DNA from 4 places in the Pseudomonas sp. GW821-FHT11D10 genome. Region 2 is predicted to be linked to each of the others. Evidence: predicted binding sites of a transcription regulator. Region 2 holds the regulator's gene; each other region holds the start of a gene.
What was found. Region 2 encodes FliA, which starts transcription of late flagellar genes. Its sites were predicted from a motif close to CTAAAGTTTNNNNNNNNNNNGCCGNTAA; they were not measured.

Region 1 (5,232 bases), on a different contig from region 2:
TGGCACGCAGCGAAGACGGTGAAATCGAAGCCATCCGCCACCATCAGCTGCCTTGGGAAGGGTGGATGTGGCACCCGGAACGCGAAGCGGATTTTGCCGCCCACGACCTTGAACGTATCCGGCTGCTGTTCGGCGAACCCGCCCCCCTTCAATAACTCACGGGATAGACGTGTTGTGAAAGCCATTATTCTGGCTGCCGGACGTGGCAGTCGCATGAAAAGCCTCACGGATGAGCGCCCCAAGTGCCTGGTCGAGCTGCGAGGCAAACCCCTGCTCGAATGGCAGCTGGAATCCTTGCGCGCGGCGGGCATCAGCGAAATCGCCGTAGTGACCGGCTATAAAAGAGAGCTGCTGGCCGAGCGTGGCCTGATCGAATTCCACAACCCGCGCTGGGCGGACACCAACATGGTGTCGTCGCTGGCGTGCGCCGAATCCTGGCTGCAGGGCCAGCCGTGCATCGTGAGTTATTCCGATATTTTCTACAGCCCGGACGCCGTTCGGTCGTTGATGACCAACGAAGCATCGCTGGCCGTCACCTACGACCCCCATTGGCTGGCACTGTGGACGCAGCGCTTCGGCGATCCGTTGCTGGATGCCGAAACGTTCCGCCTGACCGACGCCGGCACGCTGGCCGAAATCGGCAACAAGCCGCAATCGGTGGACGAAGTTCAGGGTCAGTACATGGGGCTGCTGCGCCTCACCCCGCAGGGCTGGGCAGAGGTCGTTCGGCTACGAGCCGAACTGACCCCGGAACAACGCGACAAGATGCACATGACCAACACCCTGCAACGTGTCATCGACGCGGGTCGGGTTCCGATCTCGGCCGTGGCCTACAGCGGAGAATGGGGAGAGGTCGACTCCAGCGAAGACCTCTCCGCTTACCAGTAAGCGGGCACGGCGCCTCAACGGAAGCGGTCGACTTCCTGGCGCAGGTCGGCTGCCAGGCCTTCCAGTTCCTTGGCGGTGATTGCCAGGTTCGACACCACTTCGCGCTGCTCGCTGTTGGCCATCGCGATGCTCTGCAGGTTGCTGCTCAACAGCGTCGCGGTGCTGCTTTGCTCCTGGGTCGCAGTGGTGATCGCCGCAAACTGCTGGCCTGCCGAACGGCTCTGCTCATCGATTCGCGCCAGCGCCGACGCCACGTTGGCGTTACGCGACAGGCCTTCCTGCATCAGCACGTTGCCTTGTTCCATGGTGCTGATGGCGTTGCCGGTTTCCTGCTGAATGCTGTGGATCATCCCGGAGATTTCGTCCGTCGCCTGACGAGTACGCGACGCCAGATTGCGCACTTCATCGGCCACCACGGCAAACCCGCGACCTTGCTCACCGGCACGGGCCGCTTCGATGGCGGCGTTGAGTGCCAGCAGGTTGGTCTGTTCGGCAATCGAGGTGATCACGCTGACGATGCCGCCGATTTCCTGCGAGCGCTGACCGAGCGTGTTGATCACGGTCGCGGTGGTGTTCAGTGCGCCGGCAATCTGCTCCAGCGAGGAAGACGCTTCTTCCATCGACGTGCGACCGATCTGGGTCTGCTGAGCGTTTTCCTGGGCCAGACGCTGGGTGTTGCCCATGTTGTCGGCAATGTTCAGCGACGTGGCGGAGAACTCTTCAACGGCGCCGGCCATGCTGGTGATTTCGCCAGACTGTTGCTCCATGCCTTCATAGGCGCCGCCAGACAGACCGGACAGCGCTTGAGCACGGCGGTTGACCTCTTCCGAGGCGCGGCGGATGTGTTCGACCATGGTCGACAGGGCCTGGCTCATCTGGTTGAAGGCGCGGGCCAGTTGACCGATTTCGTCATTACTCGACACGCTCAGACGCACGCTCAGATCACCGGCACCCAGGGCTTCGGCCTGACGCACCAGATCACCCAAAGGCGCCAGCTTGCTGCGCAGCAACCAGACCACGGAACCGACCGCCAGCAACATCGCCAGCAGACTGCCGATGGCCAACTGAGTGCCGACGCTCCAGGTCACAGCACGGATCTCGGCTTTCGGCATGCTCGCCACCACCGACCACGGGCCGCCTTCGAACGGCACGGCGATGCTGTAGAAGTCTTCGGACTTGTCGCTCCAGAACTGTCCTTTACCCGGCGCTTTCGCCAGACCGTTGATTACGGGAACCGCTTGATCCAGTGCCTGTACGCCAGCCGGCGCCACCAGCCACTGGTTCTTTTCGTCCAGCAACGCCAGCGAGCCGGTCTGGCCGATACGGAAGCGCTTGAGGTTGGCGAACTGGGCGTTCTGCGCGTCGGTGTAATCGAAACCGACGAACAACACCGCGATCACCTTGCCGCTGCTGTCACGCACCGGGGTGTACTGAGTCATGTAGGAACGATCGAACAGCAAGGCGCGGCCGACGTAGCCCTGCCCCGCCATCAACTTCGCATAGGCCGGGTGGGCGTGGTCGAGCACGGTGCCGATGGCACGGGTGCCGTCCTGTTTGCTCAGGGAGGTGCTGACGCGAATGAAATCTTCGCCGCTGCGCACGAACAGCGTGGCAACGCCCGCCGTCATCTGTTTGAACTCGTCGACTTCCTTGAAGTTGTTGTTCAACACTTCACTGCCCAGGTGCAGGCCCGGGGTCTGGGTGCCCGCGACATTGACCGGCTCACTCGGGTGAATGCTCAGGCCCGCGCTGAAGCGCTTCTCGAACAACCCGCTCAGGCGCTGGGTGCTTTCACGCAGCGTGCCGTGAAAAGTGCTCAGCTGATCGGCGAGCAGGCGTGCCTCGCTGGCCAGGTGTTCTTCACGGGTGGCGAGGTTGGCGGTGTCCAGCGAACGCAGGGCGAACACCGTACTGCCGCTGATGACTATCGCCAGTATCACGGCGAGCGCGAGGCCCAGCTGCGAGGCGATCCGAGCGCGAGGTTGAGACATGGACAGCTCCTGGCCGAGCCACGGGATCCTCCTTGATCCCGACTCGGAAATTTTCTAATAGTGGGGGTGAATCGTGGAGACCGGCACGACGGTTCCACATGCACGTATTCGGCGGTAAAACCGAATACTTGAGCGATCAGCAGGGGTATAGCGAAAGGCCGGCATTGTGCAGGCTCGAACGTTTCAGCTCAAGCGCGTGACCGCCGGCAGCGCCATGGCGCGGACTTCGCCTTGCAGGAAGTCGCTGAGGCGGCGCAAACGTTCACCTCCCGGACGGGTCTTTGGCCACACCAGGTAATAATTCAGTCCGCTGGCGACCGCCGTCGGCCACGGCAGACTCAAGCGCCCTTGCGCGACATCCTCGGCCACCATCAGCAGATCGCCCATGGAAACCCCATAGCCCCGAGCCGCCGCAATCATCCCGAGTTCCAGGGTATCGAACACCTGCCCGCCCTTGAGCGACACCTGATCCGACAGCCCCATGTGTTCCAGCCAGCTGCGCCAGTCGCGGCGGTCCGGCGTCGGGTGCAGCAATTCGGCGCTGGCCAGCCGCGCTACGTCCCACGGTTGATCGTTTAGCAGGTTCGGCGCGCCGACCGGAATCAGCTCCTCTGGAAACAGCAGGCTGGCTTCCCAGTCCGGCGGGAAATGCCCGTCACTTAGCAACACCGCGCAATCGAAGGGTTCGTTGTTGAAGTCCACCGAGTCCACGTCCATCCACGCGCTGGTCAGTTGCACCTCGTTGCCTGGCTGCAAATGGCGGAAGCGACTGAGCCGCGCCAGCAACCAGCGCATGGTCAGGGTCGACGGGGCCTTCATGCGCAGGATGTCATCTTCGGCGCGCAAGGTATTGCAGGCTCGCTCCAGAGCGGCGAAGCCCTCGCGGATGCCCGGCAGCAGCAGGCGCGCCGACTCGGTCAGTTGCAGGTTGCGCCCGCTGCGGTGGAACAAGCGGCAGGCGAAGTGCTCCTCGAGCGTACGGATGTGTCGGCTCACCGCACTTTGAGTGATCGACAACTCCTCGGCTGCCCGGGTGAACGAACTGTGGCGTGCCGCCGCTTCGAATGCGCGCAGGGCATACAAGGGCGGAAGACGACGGGACATGCACAGCGCTCCTATGGCGGGATTGCGCCAACTTAGCAGAATCGCGGCAGGATGAGTTTTAATCATGCCACCCATCCTTTTTATCCCTTTGTGCAAAGCGGTTCGAGCGCCGAGAATCGACGGACTTTTCCTACAAATCGATAAACAGGCACCCATCTCATGCAACAACCTGTGCGTACCGAACTCTGGGCCATCCTGCGGCTGGCGGGGCCGTTGATCGCCTCGCAGTTGGCGCATATGCTTATGGTGCTGACCGACACCCTGATGATGGCGCGCCTCAGTCCCGAAGCGCTGGCCGGTGGCGGTCTGGGCGCGGCGAGTTATTCGTTCGTGTCGATCTTCTGCATTGGCGTGATTGCGGCGGTCGGCACCCTGGTGGCGATTCGTCAGGGTGCCGGTGACATCATCGGCGCCGCCCGCCTGACTCAGGCCGGGCTGTGGCTGGCGTGGCTGATGGCGTTGGGTGCCGGGTTGCTGTTGTGGAATCTGAAACCGGTGTTGCTGCTGTTCGGCCAGACCGAGACCAACGTCAACGCCGCCGGGCAATTTCTGATCGCCCTGCCGTTCGCCCTGCCCGGCTACCTGAGCTTCATGGCCTTGCGCGGTTTTACCAGCGCCATCGGCCGGGCGACACCGGTGATGGTCATCAGCCTCGCCGGCACGGTGGCCAACTTCCTGCTCAATTATGCGCTGATCACCGGCATGTTCGGCCTGCCGAAACTGGGGCTGACCGGTATCGGTCTGGTCACGGCGATTGTCGCCAACTGCATGGCATTGGCGCTGGCCTGGCATATTCGCCGGCATCCGGCCTACGACGCGTACCCATTGCGCGAAGGCCTGTCGCGGCCGAACCGGCAATACCTCAAAGAACTCTGGCGCCTGGGCCTGCCGATTGGCGGGACCTACGCGGTGGAAGTCGGGCTGTTCGCCTTCGCGGCACTGTGCATGGGCACCATGGGCAGCACGCAACTGGCGGCACACCAGATCGCCCTGCAAATCGTCTCGGTGGCGTTCATGGTTCCGGCGGGTATGTCGTATGCGATCACCATGCGTGTCGGCCAGCACTACGGCGCCGGGCAATTGAGCGATGCGCGGATGTCCGGGCGGGTCGGCATCGTCTTCGGTGCAGTGGTGATGCTGGCGTTTGCGATGGTGTTCTGGCTGCTGCCGAATCAACTGGTCGGTTTGTTCCTCGACCATAACGACCCGGCGTTTGCCGAGGTGATTCGTCTGGCCGTGAGCCTGCTGG
Region 2 (5,232 bases):
GTCGTTCACCCTTGCGCAGGATGTCGAACACGTTTTCGGCGATGTGACAGCACTCCACCAGCTCGTTGAGCTGAAGGAAGCCGGCGCCCCCTTTTACAGTGTGGAAACCGCGAAAAATTGCGTTGAGCAGATCTGCGTCATCCGGGCGGCTTTCCAGCTCGACCAGTTGTTCGGACAGTTGCTCAAGAATCTCGCCGGCCTCAACCAGGAAATCCTGAAGGATCTCTTCATCGGCGCCGAAGCTCATTAATGGGGTGCTCCTACAGGTCTAAAAACCCAAAAAAACTCAAAATCCAAGGCTGGATAGCAAATCGTCCACATCGTCCTGACCGGACACAACGTCTTCTCGTTTATCGGCATGAATCTGCGGACCTTCACCCTGCGAGAGATGTTTTTGTGGATCTTTTTCAGCAAGCATCGCCGCACGGTCATGTTCGATGCCCGCAAAGCGGTCCACCTGGCTGGCCATGAGCACGAGCTTGAGCAGGTTGCTTTCGACTTCGGTGACCAATTGGGTCACGCGCTTGATCACCTGGCCTGTGAGGTCCTGGTAATCCTGGGCGAGCAGAATGTCGTTCAGATTGCTCGACACCGCGCGGTTGTCCGCGCTGCTGCGTGCCAGAAAACCGTCGACCCGGCGCGCCAGTTCACGGAACTCTTCAGCCCCGACCTCACGGCGCATGAAGCGGCTCCAATCGGCGCTCAAGGCCTGGGCTTCGTCAGCCAGGCCATTGACCACAGGGGTCGCGCTTTCCACCAGATCCATGGTGCGGTTGGCGGCAGCTTCGGTCAGTTTGACCACGTAGCCCAGGCGCTCGGTAGCGTCGGTGATTTGCGACACTTCCTCAGCCTGCGGCATGTGCGGATCGATCTGGAAATTGACGATCGCACTGTGCAGTTCACGCGTGAGCTTGCCCACTTCCTGGTACAGGCCACGGTCACGGGTCTGATTGAGCTCATGGATCAGTTGCACAGCGTCGCCGAACCTGCCCTTTTCAAGGCTTTCGACCAGTTCGACCGCGTGTTTTTTCAGGGTCGACTCGAAGTCGCCCTGTGAAGATTCTTTATGCTCCATAGCTCCCCCGCGCGTTCATCAGCCGATGCGTTCGAAAATCTTCTCGATTTTTTCTTTCAACGCCTGGGCCGTGAAAGGTTTGACCACGTAGCCGTTCACGCCGGCCTGGGCCGCTTCGATGATCTGCTCGCGCTTGGCTTCAGCGGTCACCATCAGTACTGGCAGGTGCTTGAGCTTTTCATCGGCGCGCACGTGGCGCAGCAGGTCGATACCGGTCATGCCGGGCATGTTCCAGTCCGTTACCAGAAAGTCGATGCTGCCGCTGTTGAGCACCGGAATGGCAGTGGTGCCATCGTCGGCCTCGACAGTGTTGGTGAACCCGAGATCACGCAACAGGTTCTTGATGATCCGCCGCATCGTTGAGAAGTCATCAACGATGAGGATTTTCATGTCTTTGTTCAATTCGACCTCCAAGCAGTCTTAAACGCGTCCAGCACCTGGACGCGCCATTTCAATCAATCCGGCAAAACACTCGATGACTGTCTGGAGCACAACAGAGCAAGACCGGTGCCGTTCACCACCGCACCAGCCTCGTTCGCAGTGTCCCCACACTGCCTTCAGCGCGCTCGCCACTCCCCCAAACGCCCCCGCAAGCGGGCCGCGCACTGGCTGTGTAACTGGCTGACCCGCGATTCACTGACGCCAAGGACTTCACCGATCTCCTTGAGGTTCAGCTCTTCGTCGTAGTACAGCGCCAACACCAGTCGCTCACGCTCCGGCAAATTGGCAATCGCGTCCGCCAGCGCGGCCTGGAAACGTTCGTCTTCCAGATCGCGCGACGGCTCCAGATGAGCACTGGCGCCATCCTCGTGCAGCCCTTCGTGTTCGCCGTCCTGCAACAGGTCGTCGAAACTGAACAGCCGGCTGCCCAGGGTGTCGTTCAAAATCCCGTAGTAATCGTCGAGACTCAATTGGAGTTCGGCCGCAACTTCGTGATCTTTAGCGTCACGGCCGGTTTTAGCTTCAATCGAGCGAATCGCGTCGCTGACCATACGGGTATTGCGGTGAACCGAGCGTGGCGCCCAGTCCCCCTTACGGACTTCATCGAGCATCGCACCGCGGATCCGGATGCCCGCGTACGTTTCAAAACTGGCGCCCTTGCTGGCGTCGTATTTGGTCGAGACTTCGAGCAGGCCGATCATGCCGGCCTGGATCAGATCTTCGACCTGCACACTGGCCGGCAATCGCGCCAGCAAGTGGTAGGCGATGCGTTTGACCAGTGGCGCGTAACGCTCGATCAGCTCGTACTGCGCGTCACGCGCCGACTTTTTGTAAAGGTTCATACCGCTGGCGGTCATAGCACAGGTCCTGCCGTTTGCTGCACGAGGCGCTCGACGAAAAATTCGAGGTGACCGCGCGGGTTGGCGGGCAGCGGCCAGGTGTCGACCTTCTGTGCGATCGCCTTGAACGCCAGTGCGCACTTGGAACGCGGGAAGGCTTCATAGACCGCACGCTGCTTCTGCACCGCCTTGCGCACGCTTTCGTCGTAGGGCACTGCGCCGACGTATTGTAGGGCGACGTCGAGGAAGCGATCCGTGACCTTGGTCAACTTGGCGAACAGATTGCGACCTTCCTGCGGGCTCTGGGCCATGTTGGCCAGGACGCGGAAGCGGTTCATGCCGTAATCGCGGTTCAGCAGTTTGATCAGCGCGTAAGCGTCGGTGATCGAGGTCGGCTCGTCGCAGACCACCAGCAACACTTCTTGCGCAGCGCGAACGAAACTGACTACCGAGTCACCAATACCCGCAGCGGTGTCGATCACCAGCACGTCGAGATTGTCGCCGATGTCGCTGAACGCCTGAATCAGGCCAGCATGCTGGGCCGGGCTCAGGTGAACCATGCTCTGGGTGCCGGAAGCGGCCGGCACGATGCGGATCCCGCCGGGGCCTTGCAACAGCACGTCGCGCAGCTCGCAGCGGCCTTCGATCACGTCGGCCAGGGTGCGTTTAGGTGTGAGGCCCAGCAGAACGTCGACGTTCGCCAGCCCCAGGTCGGCGTCCAGCAGCATGACCCGACGGCCAAGCTCTGCCAGCGCCAGGGACAAGTTCACTGACACATTAGTCTTGCCGACGCCACCTTTGCCGCCGGTCACCGCGATCACCTGTACGGGATGCATGCTGCCCATGTTATTTCTTTACCTTGTCTTGCATAGACGGAGGCCACATTACTGGCTGCGCGTTCACAACCGGAACAATGCGTGGCAGGCCATCGATGTAGGTACGAAAACTGTTCATTACCTCAGCCAACCTGCTTGGTCGGACTGTGGTAGATATCAGCGAACATGTCAGCCATGGCTTCTTCGCTGGGTTCTTCCTGCATTTGCACGCTGACGGCGCGGCTGACCAGTTGATGACGGCGCGGCAGATGCAGATCATCCGGAATACGCGGCCCATCGGTCAGGTAGGCGACCGGCAGTTCGTGACTGATCGCCAAGCTCAGCACTTCGCCAAGGCTTGCCGTCTCATCCAGTTTAGTCAGGATGCACCCGGCGAGCCCGCAACGCTTGTAACTGTGATAAGCGGCGGTTAGAACCTGTTTCTGGCTGGTGGTTGCCAGCACCAGATAATTTTTCGACCGAATGCCACGACCGGCCAGACTTTCCAGCTGCATGCGCAGGGCTGGATCGCTGGCCTGCAGGCCGGCGGTATCGATCAGCACCACGCGTTTGCGCAGCAGTGGATCCAGCGCCTGCACCAGGGACTGGCCCGGATCGACGTGGGTCACCGACACATTGAGGATGCGACCCAGCGTCTTGAGCTGCTCCTGCGCGCCGATGCGGAAACTGTCCATGCTCACCAGCGCGATGTTCTGCGCGCCGTACTTGAGCACATAGCGGGCGGCCAGCTTGGCGAGGGTGGTGGTCTTGCCCATGCCGGCAGGACCGACCATGGCAATCACACCGCCCTCTTCCAGCGGCTCGACTTCCGGTACGGCAATCATCCGCGCCAGGTGCGCCAGCAGCATGCGCCAGGCCTGACGAGGTTCATCGATCTCGGTGATCATCGACAGCAGGTCACGGGACAACGGGCCGGACAAACCGATGCGTTGCAGACGACGGTACAGATTGGCCTGGGCCGGACGGCTGCCTTGCAGCTGGTTCCAGGCCAGGGTGCCGAGTTGCACTTCCATCAGTTCGCGCAGGCTGTTGAGTTCGAAACGCATCGAGTCCAGTGCACGCGGGTCAACACCCGCAGCAGCCGGTGCAGGCGCTGGCACCGGACGGGCCGGCGCTTCGTAGGTCGGTTCGGTCAGCGGCTCGGCAGCGGTCAGCGGCAGGCCGGCCGTCAACGGCAGCCCGGCGAACAACTGGCGATTGGTGTTGCCGTCGGCTTCGCCACGCAGGCTCAGCTCGGCCTGGGCGGTAACGATGCGCGACTGGGTCTTGCGCAGCTCATCCTCGAGTTCCATGTTCGGAACACGCGGGGCCAGCGCCGACAGTTTGTAATCGAGCGCCGCCGTCAGCTCGACGCCGCCGGCGATGCGGCGGTTGCCAATGATGGCGGCATCAGCGCCCAGCTCATCACGAACCAGCTTCATGGCCTGACGCATATCGGCGGCGAAAAAACGCTTAACTTGCATAAACCACTACCTCAGCCGTTGGGCCCTACTGTCGCAACGATGGTCACTTGCTTGTTGTCCGGAATTTCCTGGTAGGCCAGCACATGCAGTCCGGGAACTGCCAGGCGACCAAAGCGCGAGAGCATCGCGCGAACCGGGCCTGCTACCAACAGGATCACCGGCTGACCTTGCATTTCCTGGCGCTGCGCCGCTTCGATCAGCGAACGCTGCAGCTTCTCGGCCATGCTCGGCTCCAGCAGAACGCCCTCTTCCGAGCCTTGTCCTGCCTTCTGCAGACTATTGAGCAATATTTGTTCCAACCTTGGCTCCAGCGTGATAACTGGCAGCTCCGACTCAGTCCCTACAATGCTTTGGACGATGGCGCGTGATACGCCGACCCGCACAGCGGCCACCAAAGCGGCGGTATCTTGACTCTTGGCGGCATTGTTGGCGATGGCTTCGGCAATGCTGCGGATGTCGCGCACCGGCACGTGTTCGGCCAGCAACGCCTGCAATACTTTGAGCAACTGCGACAACGTGACCACGCCCGGCACCAGCTCTTCAGCCAGTTTCGGCGAGCTCTTGGCCAGCAATTGCAT
Region 3 (5,232 bases), on a different contig from region 2:
AAAGGCGCCTACCTGTTGGTATTCGACCCGCTGGACGGTTCGTCGAACATCGACATCAACGCCCCGGTCGGCACCATCTTCTCCGTGCTGCGTTGCCCGAACGAATACCTGAGCCAGAACGAAGCGCTGGATGAAAAGGCCTTCCTGCAGCCAGGCACTCAGCAGGTTGCCGCCGGTTATGCCATCTACGGCCCGCAAACCATGCTGGTGCTGACCCTGGGCCACGGCGTGAAAGGCTTCACCCTGGATCGCGAAATGGGCAGCTTCGTTCTGACCCACGAAGACATCACCATTCCTGAATCCACCCAGGAATTCGCTATCAACATGTCCAACCAGCGTCACTGGGAAGCTCCGGTACAGCGCTACGTTTCGGAATTGCTGGCCGGTGAAGAAGGCCCGCTGAAAAAGAACTACAACATGCGTTGGGTCGCGGCCATGGTTGCCGACGTGCACCGCATCCTGACCCGTGGCGGTCTGTTCATGTACCCGCGCGACAGCCGCGAGCCGTCCAAACCGGGCAAACTGCGCCTGATGTACGAAGCCAACCCGATGTCGTTCCTGGTGGAACAGGCTGGCGGCGCTTCCACCGACGGCCACCAGCGCATCCTCGACATCAAGCCTGAAGGCCTGCACCAGCGCGTAGCGGTGTTCCTCGGCTCGAAAGAAGAAGTCGCCCGCGCCACGGCTTACCACAAGGAATAAACCATGAACGCGCCCTGGCAGCCGTTGCTCGATTGGTGGTTCGGACACTCCGAATCGGCTACTGAAGTGACGGCGCAACAGGGCGGGTTGTGGTTCGGCAAGAAAGACAGCCAGGACCTCGAAGCGCGTGAGCGTTTCGGGGTCTTTGTCGATCAGGCCCTCGCTGGCGAATTGACCGAGTGGACGCAACGTCCCGAAGGCTGGCTGGCGGTGGTGTTGCTGCTCGATCAACTTCCGCGAATGATCTTTCGCGATACGCCCAAGGCTTTTTCCGGTGATCTACGGGCCCAGAAACTGGTTGCTCAGGGGATTGCTGCAGACTTCGATCGGCAGTTGAAACCGATCCAGCGACTCTTCATCTACCTCGTCTTCGAACACTGCGAAAACCTCGCGGTGCAGAATGAAGCGGTTTCGCGATTCATCGAGCTAGTGGCTGAGCAGCCGGAGGCGGAGCGCGGGGTGTTTGCCGACAACCTGGATTATGCCGAGCGGCATCAGCGGGTGATTGCGCGGTTTGGACGGTTTCCGCATCGCAATGCGGTGTTGGGGCGGGAGTCTACGGTTGAGGAGCTGGAGTTTCTTTCGCAGCCGGGGTCGAGTTTCTGAATCAGCATTAAAACGACTGACCTCTTCGCAGGAGCGCCCGCGAAGAGATCAGTGATAGTGCCTTAAATCCTGAAGCTGCCCACCAACTGCTTGAGTCGCGCAGCCTGCTGCTCCAGATCCGCACAAGCCCGCAAAGTAGCCTGCAAGTTCTCCACACCTTCCTGGTTCAGCGTGTTGATCTCGTTGATATCAACGTTGATCGACTCGACCACCGCCGTCTGCTCTTCCGTCGCCGTGGCCACCGACTGGTTCATGCCGTCGATCTCGCCGATGCGCTGGGTCACGCTGCCCAGGCGTTCGCCGGCCTGGTTGGCGATGCCGACGCTGCTTTCGCTCTCGCGCTGGCTCTCGGTCATGATGCCGACCGCCTGACGCGCGCCGACTTGCAGCTCTTCAATCATCTTCTGCACTTGCTGCGCCGAATCCTGGGTGCGGTGCGCCAGGTTGCGGACTTCGTCGGCGACCACGGCGAAACCACGACCGGCCTCACCGGCACGGGCCGCTTCGATGGCGGCGTTGAGCGCCAGCAGGTTGGTCTGCTGGGAGATGCTGGTGATCACTTCCAGAATCTGCCCGATGTTCACGGTGTTGCTGTTCAGGGTTTCGATGTTGCCGCAGGAGTCGCTGATCTTCGCCGACAGCTGTTGCATGGCGTGGATGGTTTTATCCACAACCTGCTGGCCGTCTTCGGCCAGGCTGCGCGCGTCGCTGGAATGTTGCGAGGCGAGGGCGGCGTTCTGGGCGATTTCCTGGGCGGCGGCGCCTAGCTGGTTGATCGCGGCGGCCACGCTGTTGGTGCGCGAGGCCTGCTGGTCGGAGTTGAACATCGACGAGTTGGACGCTGCGACCACGCGCAGGGCGACTTCGTTGACCTGGCCGGTGGCCGAGGACACTTCGCGGATCGAAGTGTGGATGCGCTCGACGAAACGGTTGAACGACAGACCCAGCGCACCGAATTCATCGTGGCCGTGGATGGTCAGGCGTTTGGTCAGGTCACCTTCGCCTTCGGCGATGTCGTGCATGGCGCGGCCCATGGTCAGCAACGGCTGCATCAGCACGCGGATCAGCATGCCGAGCAGGGCGATGATGATCACCACCGCAATGACCATGGCGATCAGCGCCGAGGTGCGGAACTCGCTGAGCATCGAGAACGCGGTGTCCTTGTCCAGCACCAGCGCCACGTACCAGTCGGCCGACGGCACGCCGTTGACGTGGGTGAAGGAGATCAATTGGGTCTTGCCGTCGAACTCGACTTCTTTCAGGCCCGGGCTGACTTTCGGCGCGCCGTTGGGATAGGCCTCTGCCAAGGTCTTGAGCACCAGTTTGCTGTCCGGGTGGATCAGGATCTTGCCGTCGGCACCGACGATGAACGCATGACCGTGGCCGCCGAAGTTCAGCGAGTTGATGATCGCGCTGACGCTCGACAGGTCAATGTCGGCGCCGGCCACACCGATCATCTGGCCCTGGCGCTGCACCGGCGTGGCGACTGTGATCACCAGTTTGCCCGACGAGGCGGCGATGTACGGTTCGGTGACGATGGTCTGTTGCGCAGCGTTGGCTGCCTTGTACCAGCCACGGGCGCGCGGATCGTAATCCGGTGCGCGGTTGCCGGCCGGGACCGAGAACATCACGCCGTCGGCGCCGCCGAAGTAGCTGAGCTGGAAATTGCCGGTGTAGGCGGGCAGGTCGATGATGCGTTTCAGGTTGGCCGGGGCGTTGCCGTCGGCGACAACCTGCTGCGCCATCGATTGCAGCAACTGGATGCGGCTTTCCAGCCAGGTCTGGATGTTGCTGGTGGTCAGGCTGCCCAGTTCCTGCATCGACGCTTCGGTGCTGCTTTGCAGGGCTTCGCGCTGGCGATAGTCGTTGAACAAAATGAAACAGGCGAACGCAACGGCCACCACGAGGGCGGCAGCCAACAAGATCTTGTGGCTGAATTTCATGTTTCTGGTCATTAAGTGAGCTACCGCGAAGGGGCTGGTCAAGAAAGGGCGGCAATTTGCCACACTCTGGGGCTTTGCGCTGCTCTTATTTCGACCGCTGCGCGCCAAAGATTAGGCGCCTTTTGCGAAATACGACGAAATGCTCAATAGCCTTACAAACTGTCTGATTTACCGGCGAAAGCCGGACGAGCGGGCTAACAAATAGCCAGCCTCCCAGGGAACCAGACAGGGGTTTTCTCTTCTAAGCTTCTGGTTGGCGCCATGCCATCCCCCTTCCGTTCCAGGAGTTACACCATGTCGCTGCGATCTATCGCCCTGCTGTCGTTTTGCGTGCTGTTGGCCGCATGCAGCAAGGTCAATCAGGAAAACTATTCGAAGCTCTCGGCCGGCATGGCCAAGGCCGAAGTGGAGACGCTGCTTGGCAAGCCCACCGATTGCTCGGGCGCGCTCGGCATGTCCAGTTGCACCTGGGGCGACAAGAACAGCTTTATCAGCGTGCAGTACGCCGGTGACAAAGTGCTGATGTTTTCCGGCCAAGGCCTGAAGTAAACCGGGGCCACGCGCCCACGGGAGAAAAACAATGAAGCGGTTATTGCTTGTCCTTTTGGCCGGCCTGGTATTGGCCGGCTGCGCCACGTCCGGTGAAGATCCGCTGGCGCCGAAGACGGTCAACAGTGTCAATCTCAAGCGTTATCAGGGCACCTGGTACGAACTGGCGCGTCTGCCGATGTATTTCCAGCGCAATTGCGCGCAATCCGAAGCCCGTTATTCCCTCAAGCCCGACGGCAATGTTGCGGTGTACAACCGCTGCCTGACGGCGGACTGGCAGTGGGAAGAAGTCAAAGGCACGGCTTATCCACAGGTACCCGGCAAGACCGACAAGCTGTGGGTCGAGTTCGATACCTGGTTCTCGCGCCTGATTCCGGGGGTGGCGAAGGGGCAATACTGGGTGCTGTACGTCAGCGATGACTACAAGACCGCCCTCGTGGGCGACCCGAGTCGCCGCTATCTGTGGCTGTTGTCCCGCACGCCGACCGTCAACGGTGTGGTGCGTGAGGAACTGCTGAGCAAGGCGCGTCAGCAGGGTTACGACACCACGCGCCTGATCTGGCGCACGTCGGATCAACAGATGGCCAAGACGTCCAACTGAAGCGCAAAAAAACCTGTGGAGGTCGCCCTCCACAGGTTTTTTTGTGTCAGCCCAAAAGGTCTCGCAGGACCTGGGTGAAGGCGCGATTGCTGTCTTCCTCTCCGGCATGTCGCCCCTCGCGAACGACCCACTGACCGTTGACCAGCACATCGCGCACCTGACGATCGCCACCGGCAAACAGCCAGCGATTGAGAATCCCGTCACCGCTGGCCGTGGCCAGATACGGATCGCTGCCATCGAGCACAATCCAGTCGGCACGTTTGCCGACTTCCAGCGCGCCGATCGGCTGGCCCAACGCCTGAGCGCCACCGTCCAGCGCTGCGTCATACAGCGTACGGCCGACCATCGGCTGATCCGCGCCATACAAGCGGTTGCGCCGCTGATCGCGCAGGCGTTGGCCGTATTCCAGCCAGCGCAATTCTTCCACCACGCTCAACGACACATGGCTGTCGGAACCAATGCCCATGCGCCCGCCCTGAGCGAGGAAATCCACCGCCGGGAAAATCCCGTCGCCGAGGTTGGCCTCGGTGGTCAGGCACAGACCGGCGATGGCGCGACTCTTGGCCATCAGCGTGACTTCTTCCGGATTGGCGTGGGTGGCGTGGACCAGGCACCAGCGCTGATCGACTTCGGTATTTTCGTACAGCCATTGCAGCGGACGACGACCGCTCCAGCTCAGGCAGTCGTCGACTTCCTTCTGCTGTTCGGCGATGTGGATGTGCACCGGGCATTGCTTGTCGCTGGCTGCCAGCACTTCGCTGATCTGCTGCGGCGTGACTGCGCGCAACGAGTGGAAGCACAGGCCCAGCGACTGCGCCTTTTGCTGCGCCA
Region 4 (5,232 bases), on a different contig from region 2:
TGCGCGAGCGCGGTATCGTCCTGAATGAGCCATCGGTTGTGGCCATTCGGACACACGGTAACCAGAAAAGTGTCGTCGCTGTCGGCACCGAGGCCAAGCGCATGCTCGGCCGTACGCCGGGCAACATTGCTGCCATTCGTCCGATGAAGGACGGCGTGATCGCCGACTTCAGCGTCTGCGAAAAGATGCTGCAATACTTTATTAACAAGGTTCACGAAAACAGCTTTCTGCAGCCCAGCCCTCGTGTGCTGATCTGCGTTCCATGCAAGTCCACCCAGGTTGAGCGTCGTGCCATCCGTGAATCGGCCCTTGGCGCCGGTGCCCGCGAAGTGTTCCTGATCGAAGAGCCGATGGCGGCTGCGATCGGTGCCGGTCTGCCGGTTGAAGAAGCACGCGGTTCGATGGTCGTGGATATCGGTGGTGGTACCACCGAAATCGCGCTGATCTCCCTGAACGGTGTGGTCTATGCCGAATCCGTACGTGTTGGCGGCGACCGCTTCGACGAAGCGATCATCACCTACGTGCGTCGCAACTACGGCAGCCTGATCGGCGAATCCACCGCCGAGCGCATCAAGCAGGAAATCGGTACTGCTTACCCGGGCGGCGAAGTTCGCGAAGTCGACGTTCGCGGTCGCAACCTGGCCGAAGGCGTTCCACGCGCATTCACCCTGAACTCCAACGAAGTGCTGGAAGCTCTGCAAGAGTCGCTGGCTACCATCGTTCAGGCCGTGAAAAGTGCTCTGGAGCAATCGCCGCCGGAACTGGCTTCCGACATCGCCGAGCGTGGCCTGGTGCTGACCGGTGGTGGCGCGCTGCTGCGTGACCTCGACAAGCTGCTGGCTCAGGAAACCGGTCTGCCGGTGATCGTCGCCGAAGATCCGCTGACCTGCGTCGCTCGCGGCGGTGGCCGTGCATTGGAAATGATGGACAAGCACACCATGGACCTGCTCTCCAGCGAATAATCGCCGGGTGCAATACGTGGGTGAGCGCACAGGCAGCACTTTGCAGTGCTGCCTGTTGGCGTTTATCTTCTGTCAGTCTTCATCCAGGCCGGTTTGATGCCGTATGAATAAACAGAACATTTGCCTGGGAGGAGCGGCTTATTAAACCGCTTTTCGCCAAGGGCCCCTCACTGGGCGTGCGCTTGTTGGTGCTGGCCGTACTGTCGGTCGCGCTGATGGTCGTTGACGCGCGCTTCAGCCTGCTTAAACCCGTACGCAGCCAGGCCTCGCTGGTGCTGATGGACGCCTACTGGATTACCGACCTGCCCGGACGGTTGTGGGAAGGTATCGCCAGCCAGTTCGGCAGTCGCACCGAGCTCGTCGCCGAAAATGAAAAACTCAAGTCGGAGAACCTGCTGTTACAGGGTCGCATGCAGAAGCTTGCCGCCCTCACCGAGCAGAACGTCCGTCTGCGCGAGTTGCTCAATTCCTCCGCGCTGGTCAACGAGAAGGTCGAAGTGGCCGAGCTGATCGGCATGGATCCCAACCCTTTCACCCATCGCATCATCATCAATAAAGGTGAGCGTGATGGCGTGGTGCTCGGTCAACCGGTGCTCGATGCTCGCGGCCTGATGGGGCAGGTGGTCGAACTGATGCCGTACACCTCCCGCGTGTTGCTGCTGACCGACTCGACCCACAGCATTCCTGTGCAGGTGAACCGTAACGGTCTGCGGGCGATTGCCAGCGGCACCGGTAACCCTGAGCGTCTGGAGTTGCGCCACGTGGCGGACACTGCCGACGTCAAGGAAGGTGATCTGCTGGTCAGCTCCGGTCTCGGTCAGCGTTTCCCGGCCGGTTATCCGGTGGCGACGGTCAAGGAAGTGATCCACGATTCCGGCCAGCCATTCGCTATTGTTCGCGCCGTGCCGACCGCCGCACTGAACCGCAGCCGTTACCTGCTGCTGGTATTCAGTGACAACCGCACCGCCGAAGAACGTGCCAACGATGCCGCGCAGGCTCAGGAAAACCTCGATGCCTTTGGTGGCGGTCCTGTGATTCCGTCCGCGGTGCCGAAAATCGTCACCCCGCCTGCCGCAGCAGCAACTCCAGCCACGGCGACGCCGTCGGCTGCGCCTGCCGCCAGCACCACGCCGGCCAAACCCGCTGCAAGCAAACCGCCTGCAGCCACACCAGCGGCCAGCAAACCACCGGCGAATCAGCCGGCGGCTCGACCAGCGGCCAAACCGCCAGTCACTGCGCCGGCGACCACCGGGAGGCAAGAATAATGGTCGGGGCTACCGCATCGCGTAACGGCTGGATTGTCTGGCTGACGTTTATTGTCGGCATTCTGCTCAGTGTGTCGCCACTGCCCATTTTCATGGAAATCCTGCGCCCGCTGTGGCTGGCTTTGCTCCTGACCTTCTGGGCTTTGTATTTGCCGCACACCGTCGGCATGGTCACGGCCTTCTGTCTGGGACTGGCCGAAGACGTGCTGCAGGGCGATCTGCTCGGTCAGAATGCCTTGATCCTGACCCTGATCACGTTCCTGGTGCTGTCATTGCAGCAACGCCTGCGCATGTTCCCGATGTGGCAGCAGAGCCTGGTGATCCTGGTGATCTTCGGCCTCGCCCAGCTCGTACAGCTTTGGCTCAGTGCCTTGACCGGCAACCGTCAGCCGACCCTCGCGCTGGTCCTGCCGGCACTGGTCAGTGCCTTGCTCTGGCCATGGGTCAGCTTCGCTCTGCGTGGATTGCGCCGGCGCTACAAAATCAACTGATTCGGTCAGGCATTTGCCCAAACCAGTGCCTTGCCTCGCAAATGAAGTTCTTTTTGGGCGAGTGGCTGTCGTTGCCAGACAAGGCGCCGTGACGAGTCATAGCGTGCTATGGCGAGGAACGGCAACGCAGTATGGCAACAACAGACGCCGACCAAAGGGAACAGCATTTGTGAGGCAGGGCACCAAACAGGGAGATGTCTTGATGAAAAAGCTTTACCTCGCATCAGGATCGCCGCGTCGGCGTGAGTTGCTCACGCAGATCGGCATCCCGTTTACCGCCATCAGCGCGGATATCGATGAAACCCCTCTCGCCAATGAATCCCCATCGGCCTATGTCGAGCGCCTGGCGCGCGGCAAGGCCGAGGCCGGGCGGCGCACCGTCGTTTGCGACGTAGCGTTTTGCGTACTGGGCGCCGACACCGCCGTGGTGCTGGACGGCAAAATTCTTGGCAAACCGGTGGACGAAGCCGACGCATGCGCCATGCTGATGATGTTGTCCGGCAAGGAGCATGAAGTGCTGACGGCGATTGCCGTGCTTGACGGCGAGCGCTGCGAGTCGCGGGTGGTGCGCAGTCTGGTGCGGTTCCGGTCGATCAGCCGCGAAGAAGCCGCCGCCTACTGGGCCAGCGGCGAACCCCGGGACAAGGCGGGTGGCTACGGCATTCAGGGGCTCGGCGCGGTATTCGTCGCCGGCCTCAATGGCAGTTACTCGGCGGTCGTCGGCTTGCCGGTGTGCGAAAGCGCAGAACTGCTCGGCCATTTCGGCATACCCTGTTGGCAAACCCTGAACGCGCTATAAGCGTCGAACGGACAAGATGCGGCCATTATCGTGAACATGCCTGAACGAGACCCTGCCATGAGTGAAGAGATTCTGATCAACATCACGCCGATGGAATCGCGCGTGGCGGTGGTCGAAAACGGTGTGCTGCAAGAAGTGCACGTCGAGCGTACGCAAAAACGCGGGATCGTCGGCAACATCTATAAAGGCAAGGTGGTGCGGGTTCTCCCGGGCATGCAGGCGGCATTCGTCGACATCGGCCTGGATCGCGCAGCCTTCATTCATGCCTCGGAAATTTCCCTGCGCGAAGGCCCGGCGGTGGAAAGCATCAGTTCCCTCGTGCACGAAGGCCAGAGCCTGGTGGTGCAGGTCACCAAGGATCCGATCGGTTCCAAAGGTGCTCGCCTGACCACGCAACTGTCGATCCCGTCGCGCTATCTGGTGTACATGCCGCGCACGGCCCACGTCGGCATTTCCCTGAAGATCGAAGACGAAGCCGAGCGCGAACGCCTCAAGCAAGTGGTCAGCGATTGCGTGGCCAAAGAAGGCATCAAGGAGGCTGGCGGCTTTATTCTGCGCACCGCAGCTGAGGGTGCCGGGGCCGATGAGATCCTGATGGACATCCGCTACCTGCGCCGCCTGTGGGATCAGATCAACGAGCAGATCAAGACCATCGGCGCGCCTAGCGTGATTTACGAAGACCTCGGCCTGGCGCTGCGCACCCTGCGCGATCTGGTCAGCCCGAAGATCGAGAAGATCCGCATCGATTCCCGGGAAACCTTCCAGAAGACCACGCAGTTCGTCGCCGAACTGATGCCGGAAATCGCCGATCGTCTGGAACACTACCCGGGTGAACGACCAATTTTCGATCTGTACGGCGTCGAAGACGAAATTCAGAAAGCCCTGGAGCGCAAGGTGCCGCTGAAGTCCGGCGGTTATCTGGTGATCGATCCGGCGGAAGCCATGACCACCATCGACGTGAACACCGGGGCGTTCGTCGGTCATCGCAACCTCGAAGAAACCATCTTCAAGACCAACCTCGAAGCCGCGACCGCGATTGCCCGGCAGATGCGCCTGCGCAACCTGGGCGGGATCATCATCATCGACTTCATCGACATGGAAGACGAAGAGCACCAGCGTCAGGTGCTGCGTACCCTGGAGAAACAACTGGAGCGCGATCACGCCAAGACCAACATCATCGGTATTACCGAGTTGGGCCTGGTGCAGATGACGCGCAAGCGCACCCGCGAAAGCCTCGAGCAGGTGCTGTGCGAACCGTGCAGCAGCTGTCAGGGCCGGGGCAAGCTGAAAACCCCGGAAACCATTTGCTACGAGATTTTCCGCGAGATCCTGCGTGAAGCCCGGGCCTATCAGGCCGAGGGTTATCGGGTGCTGGCGAACCAGAAAGTGGTGGATCGCCTGCTCGATGAAGAGTCCGGTAACGTGGCCGAACTTGAAGGTTTCATCGGGCGCACCATACGCTTCCAGGTAGAAACCATGTATTCCCAGGAACAATATGACGTGGTGCTGCTCTGAACCCCTGCGTCACCCTTTTCCTGAAACGGCTGGCCTCAGCTTTTTGCAGTATTTTTGCCATGGGAGCCAACTGACATGGAACGTCTGACACGCATTTTGGCCGCACTGACCCGCTGGGGTCTGGGCCTGTGCGCGTTGGTTCTGGTATTGATGGCGTTGTACGTCAGTCTCGGCCGGGAACTCACGCCACTGGTGGCCGA

Region 1: AC1RT4_RS08495 (methyl-accepting chemotaxis protein) is a predicted target of FliA. The motif match lies at 2,985-3,012, and genes of this name have one in related genera.
Region 3: AC1RT4_RS16760 (methyl-accepting chemotaxis protein) is a predicted target of FliA. The motif match lies at 3,339-3,366, and genes of this name have one in related genera.
Region 4: AC1RT4_RS21070 (Maf family protein) is a predicted target of FliA. The motif match lies at 2,784-2,811, and genes of this name have one in related genera.

What each region holds. Positions count from the first base shown of each region.
Region 1 is NZ_JBXARR010000002.1:447,347-452,578, forward strand. It holds gene AC1RT4_RS08485 (gamma-glutamyl-gamma-aminobutyrate hydrolase family protein) at 1-155, shown strand, start outside; gene AC1RT4_RS08490 (phosphocholine cytidylyltransferase family protein) at 175-888, shown strand; gene AC1RT4_RS08495 (methyl-accepting chemotaxis protein) at 903-2,879, opposite strand; gene AC1RT4_RS08500 (LysR substrate-binding domain-containing protein) at 3,063-3,983, opposite strand; gene AC1RT4_RS08505 (NorM family multidrug efflux MATE transporter) at 4,143-5,232, shown strand, end outside.
Region 2 is NZ_JBXARR010000003.1:111,077-116,308, forward strand. It holds gene AC1RT4_RS10670 (chemotaxis protein CheA) at 1-247, opposite strand, end outside; gene AC1RT4_RS10675 (protein phosphatase CheZ) at 287-1,075, opposite strand; gene AC1RT4_RS10680 (chemotaxis response regulator CheY) at 1,094-1,465, opposite strand; gene fliA (RNA polymerase sigma factor FliA) at 1,633-2,373, opposite strand; gene fleN (flagellar synthesis regulator FleN) at 2,370-3,200, opposite strand; gene flhF (flagellar biosynthesis GTPase FlhF) at 3,314-4,654, opposite strand; gene flhA (flagellar biosynthesis protein FlhA) at 4,666-5,232, opposite strand, start outside.
Region 3 is NZ_JBXARR010000005.1:57,131-62,362, forward strand. It holds gene AC1RT4_RS16750 (class 1 fructose-bisphosphatase) at 1-702, shown strand, start outside; gene AC1RT4_RS16755 (DUF924 family protein) at 706-1,308, shown strand; gene AC1RT4_RS16760 (methyl-accepting chemotaxis protein) at 1,371-3,263, opposite strand; gene AC1RT4_RS16765 (hypothetical protein) at 3,546-3,800, shown strand; gene AC1RT4_RS16770 (lipocalin family protein) at 3,832-4,401, shown strand; gene AC1RT4_RS16775 (formimidoylglutamate deiminase) at 4,448-5,232, opposite strand, start outside.
Region 4 is NZ_JBXARR010000007.1:192,355-197,586, forward strand. It holds gene mreB (rod shape-determining protein MreB) at 1-962, shown strand, start outside; gene mreC (rod shape-determining protein MreC) at 1,103-2,227, shown strand; gene mreD (rod shape-determining protein MreD) at 2,227-2,718, shown strand; gene AC1RT4_RS21070 (Maf family protein) at 2,921-3,517, shown strand; gene rng (ribonuclease G) at 3,575-5,032, shown strand; gene AC1RT4_RS21080 (YhdP family protein) at 5,108-5,232, shown strand, end outside.